One region of the Streptomyces sp. NPDC058464 genome, then DNA from elsewhere that is predicted to be linked to it. Evidence: riboswitches for the same ligand, from Rfam matches in the RefSeq annotation. Region 1 holds a riboswitch; the other holds the start of a gene.
The links. Region 1 has a riboswitch for ZMP and ZTP ahead of ACFWPQ_RS26105 (bifunctional 5,10-methylenetetrahydrofolate dehydrogenase/5,10-methenyltetrahydrofolate cyclohydrolase). Riboswitches for the same ligand answer to the same signal wherever they lie in the genome.

Region 1 (2,431 bases):
GAAGGCCGGCGGACTGCGCCCGGTGGGGGAGGTCACCGACCGGCTGGGCCGCACCGGGCAGGCGTACGTCTACGACAGCGGCTCCGGGCTGCGCCGGATGCTGATCCTCGACCCGGCCACCGGGACCGTCCTCGGCATGGAGTCCACACTCACCCGGGACGACCCCGAGTACGGCGTGAAGGCCGGGGCCGTCATGCAGTACAGCGCCTGGATGCGCTGAGCACGCCCCGCGTCACGCCCCGAGCTGCCGGGCGGCCGCCGTCACCGTCTGCTCCAGCAGTACGGCGATGGTCATCGGACCGACCCCGCCCGGCACCGGCGTGATCAGCGAGGCCCGCTCGACGGCGGTGTCGAAGTCGACGTCGCCGACGTTGCCCTCGTTGTAGCCGGCGTCGAGCACGACCGCGCCCGGCTTGATGTCCTGGCCCCGGATCAGCCGGGGCCGGCCCACGGCGGCGACCACGATGTCGGCCTCGCGGACGACCGCCGACAGGTCGCGGGTACGGGAGTGGCAGTAGGTGACGGTGGCGTCGCGGGCCAGCAGCAGCATGCCGGCCGGCTTGCCCAGGATCGCGCTGCGGCCGACGACCACCGCTCGCTTCCCTGCCGGGTCGACGTCGTAGGCGTCGAGGAGCCGCAGGATGCCGCCGGGCGTGCAGGAGACGAAGCCGGGCAGGCCGAAGCTCATTGTCGCGAACGACGCGAAGGTCACGCCGTCCACGTCCTTCTCCGGCGCGATCGCCTCGAACGCGGCCCGCTCGTCGATGTGTTCGCCGACCGGGTGCTGGAGCAGGATGCCGTGCACGGCCGGGTCGGCCGACAACTCGCCCAGGACGGCGACGAGTTCCTCGGTGGTCGTGGCGGCGGGCAGGGCCACGTGCCGGGAGGCGATGCCCGCCTTGCGGCTGCGGTTCTGCTTCATCCGGACGTAGGTGACGGAGGCGGGGTCCTCGCCGACGAGCACGGTCGCCAGACACGGTGTGACACCGGTCCGCGCCGTGAGGTCGGCGGCCCGCTTCGCGGTCTCCTCGACGATCCGGCGGGCGACGGCGGTTCCGTCGATGAGGCGGGCCTGGGACATGCGGCACACTCCTGAGCTGTTCGACCTTGATCGCCCAGGCGCACGGCATCGACGGTGCGGACCGCTCCACGGTGGTGATCCACCTCAGCGCCAGTCACGGCCCGCCCACAGGGTAACCGAGCCGTCAGCGCTTCCCGCGGCGGTGCGGCGCCCGCAGGACCGTCCACAGCAGCAGGGCGGGCGCACCGCGACGCCGGCGGCGGGCGTGTCCCAGCGCCGCCCGCGCCGAGAAGGTCCAGGTCAACCGGGAGCTGACCTGGACCCTCGCGGTCCTCCCGACTACTCGTCCCATGCCTGGATCATGATCTGCTCGGCGATCTTGCCGTCCCGCAGCGTGATCATCGACTCGGCGAGCACCCGGACCCCGTCCCCGTACTCGCAGGACTCGCTGAACGCGGCCTTGTCGCCCTGGACGATGCACTGGTCCAGCGTGTGTGTCATGTCGCGGCTGTAGACGTCGTCCAGCAGCGCGGCGATGTCCCTGCGGCCGTGCAGGACCTTGGGGTGGCTGGGCTGGGTGTTGCGGTCGATGATGCGGATCTCCGCGTCGTCCGCGTAGAGCGCCAGCAGGCTGTTCCCGGTGTTCCCCTCTATGGCCCGGCGCAACGTGGCGGTGTCGAACGTGGAACCGGTCGCGGTGCCCATGGTGACCTCCTGCGGGAGCCCGCGACCCGATGCGGAGCAGGCCGCGCGAGCCCCTCACATCGAGCGTCCTCCGCCCCGCCGGGGTCGGCAAGCGCAGGCCGCGCACTCCGCCTGACGGGTGAGGGGGAGCGGCTGCCCGTGTCCGGCCCGGTGCCGGGGCCGTTGCTGAGGACATGATCTCAACACGACGTATCGTCGCCGCCGTCGGCCTTGCCGTCGGGGTCACCGGCCTCGCCGCGCCGCTGGCGAACGCGGCCGACGCGAGCGCGCAGCACCCCGGGAAGCTCACCGCGCTCGGCGTGCTCGACTCGCTCGCCCGCAGTGACATCCCGGCGCCGTACAAGGACGAGATCCCGAAGGTCTCGGACCAGCTGCAGGGCCTGAACGGAGTCCAGAGGCTGGGCGAACTGCACCAGGTCACCGACCTGGCCGCGCCCGTCATGGGACTGGTGCCGGCCGTCGAGTCCTGACCCCCCTGACCGCATCGCGAGGGCCGTCCCGGAACCGGGGCGGCCCTCCGCCGTACCCGGCCCCCGGACGCCGTGACCTACGGCCGGATGCCGTGGTCAGTGCTCGGAGGCGAGGAACTGTGTCGCCGCCAGCTCCGCGTACAGCGGGTCCGCCGCCACCAGCTCGCGGTGCGTGCCCACCGCGCGGACCAGGCCCGCGTCCATGACGACGATCCGGTCCGCCATGGTCACCGTC
Region 2 (2,431 bases), on a different contig from region 1:
GCCCCGAGCCCACCCCCGGATCCACGTCCACGCCCGCCCACAGCCCCCGCCCCCGCACCGCCGTCACCCGTCCACTGCCCGCGATCTCCGCCAGCCGCCGGTGCAGCAGCTCGCCCAGCTCGGCCGCCCGCTCCTGGAACTCCCCGGTCCGCAGCATCGCGATCACCTCCAGCGCCACCGCACAGGCCAGCGGATTCCCCCCGAAGGTCGACCCGTGCTCCCCGGGCCGGAACACCCCGAGCACCTCCGCGCTCGCCACCACCGCCGACACCGGCAGCACCCCGCCCCCGAGCGCCTTCCCGAGCACGTACACATCCGGTACGACCCCCTCGTGCTCGCACGCGAACGTCCGCCCGGTGCGGCCCAGCCCCGACTGGATCTCGTCGGCGACGAAGAGCACGTTCCGCTCCCGGGTCAGCTCCCGCACCCCCGCCAGATAGCCCTCCGGCGGCACGATCACCCCCGACTCGCCCTGGATCGGCTCCAGCAGCACCGCGACGGTGTTCTCGGTCACCGCGGCCCGCATCGCCGTCAGGTCCCCGTACGGCACGATCTCGAAGCCGGGCGTGTACGGCCCGAAGTCCGCCCGCGCCTCCGGATCAGTGGAGAAGCTGATCACGGTCGTCGTACGCCCGTGGAAGTTGCCGCCCGCCACCACGACCTTCGCCATCTCCGCCGGCACGCCCTTGACCCGGTACCCCCACTTCCGGGCGGTCTTCACCGCCGTCTCCACGGCCTCCACGCCCGTGTTCATCGGCAGCACCATCTCCATCCCGCACAGCTCTGCCAGCTGGGTGCAGAACGCGGCGAACCGGTCGTGGTGGAACGCCCGCGACGTCAGCGTCACCCGCTCCAGCTGGGCCTTCGCGGCCGCGACCAGGCGCGGGTGGCCGTGCCCGAAGTTCAGCGCCGAGTAGCCGGCCAGGAAGTCCAGGTACCGGCGCCCCTCGACGTCCGTCATCCAGGCGCCGTCGGCCGTCGCGATCACCACCGGCAGCGGGTGGTAGTTGTGCGCGCCGTGCGCGTCGGCGGCGGCGATGAGGGCTTCCGTAGTGGTCACGGCGACTCCAGGGAACGCGTTCGGACTGCCCCCTTTCCTACCCTCTGTCCCTGCCCGACTGGTGGACGCCACGGCCCTCGGGCCCGGCGTGCCCGGTAATGTGATCCACGGGCCGTGACTGGCGCGCTGGGATGGGACCGACCATCGGGGAGCGGCCCGTGTCGTGACCGAGTGCCGTGCGCCTGGGCCGAACCGTGAATGCCGAACGCCATGTCCGGAGGTCCCGAATGTCTGACCCGTCTGCGCCCCTGTCCACCGAGTCCACCGCCTACCGCGCCGCCCTCGACGTGATCCGCGCGGTCGAGCCGCGCGTCGCCGACGCCATCGGCCAGGAGGTCGCCGACCAGCGCGAGATGCTCAAGCTGATCGCCTCGGAGAACTACGCCTCCCCGGCGACCCTGCTCGCGATGGGCAACTGGTTCAGCGACAAGTACGCCGAGGGCACCGTCGGCCGCCGCTTCTACGCCGGCTGCCGCAACGTGGACACCGTCGAGGCGCTCGCCGCCGAGCACGCCCGCGAGCTGTTCGGCGCGCAGCACGCCTATGTCCAGCCGCACTCCGGCATCGACGCCAACCTGGTCGCCTTCTGGGCCGTCCTCGCCGACCGCGTCGAGGTCCCCTTCCTCGCGAAGGCCGGCGCCCGCCAGGTCAACGACCTCTCCGAGGCCGACTGGGCCGAGCTGCGGCAGGCCTTCGGCAACCAGCGGATGCTCGGCATGTCCCTGGACGCCGGCGGCCACCTCACCCACGGCTTCCGCCCGAACATCTCCGGCAAGATGTTCGACCAGCGCTCCTACGGCACCGACCCGGCCACCGGCCTGATCGACTACGACGCGCTGCGCGCCCAGGCCCGCGACTTCAAGCCGCTGATCCTCGTCGCCGGCTACTCCGCGTACCCCCGTCTGGTGAACTTCCGGATCATGCGGGAGATCGCCGACGAGGTCGGCGCGACCCTCATGGTCGACATGGCGCACTTCGCGGGCCTGGTCGCCGGCAAGGTCCTGACCGGCGACTTCGACCCGGTCCCGCACGCCCAGATCGTCACCACGACCACCCACAAGTCGCTGCGCGGCCCGCGCGGCGGCATGGTCCTGTGCGACGACTCCCTCAAGGACCAGGTCGACCGCGGCTGCCCGATGGTCCTCGGCGGCCCGCTCCCGCACGTCATGGCCGCCAAGGCCGTCGCCCTCGCCGAGGCCCGGCAGCCCGCCTTCCAGGACTACGCCCAGCGCATCGTCGACAACTCGCGCGCGCTGGCCGAGGGCCTGATGCGCCGGGGCGCCACCCTGGTCACCGGCGGCACCGACAACCACCTCAACCTGATCGACGTCGAGACGTCGTACGGCCTCACCGGCCGCCAGGCCGAGACGG

Region 2: another riboswitch for ZMP and ZTP. It lies ahead of ACFWPQ_RS03675 (glycine hydroxymethyltransferase); the one in region 1 lies ahead of ACFWPQ_RS26105 (bifunctional 5,10-methylenetetrahydrofolate dehydrogenase/5,10-methenyltetrahydrofolate cyclohydrolase).

Annotation. Positions count from the first base shown of each region.
Region 1 is NZ_JBHXMA010000020.1:208,136-210,566, forward strand. Features, by position in the region: gene ACFWPQ_RS26100 (CU044_5270 family protein) at 1-220, shown strand, start outside; gene ACFWPQ_RS26105 (bifunctional 5,10-methylenetetrahydrofolate dehydrogenase/5,10-methenyltetrahydrofolate cyclohydrolase) at 233-1,081, opposite strand; ZMP/ZTP riboswitch at 1,107-1,189, opposite strand; gene ACFWPQ_RS26110 (hypothetical protein) at 1,206-1,373, opposite strand; gene ACFWPQ_RS26115 (nuclear transport factor 2 family protein) at 1,361-1,726, opposite strand; gene ACFWPQ_RS26120 (hypothetical protein) at 1,900-2,196, shown strand; gene ACFWPQ_RS26125 (ABC transporter ATP-binding protein) at 2,293-2,431, opposite strand, start outside.
Region 2 is NZ_JBHXMA010000002.1:157,645-160,075, forward strand. Features, by position in the region: gene rocD (ornithine--oxo-acid transaminase) at 1-1,060, opposite strand, end outside; ZMP/ZTP riboswitch at 1,165-1,255, shown strand; gene ACFWPQ_RS03675 (glycine hydroxymethyltransferase) at 1,288-2,431, shown strand, end outside.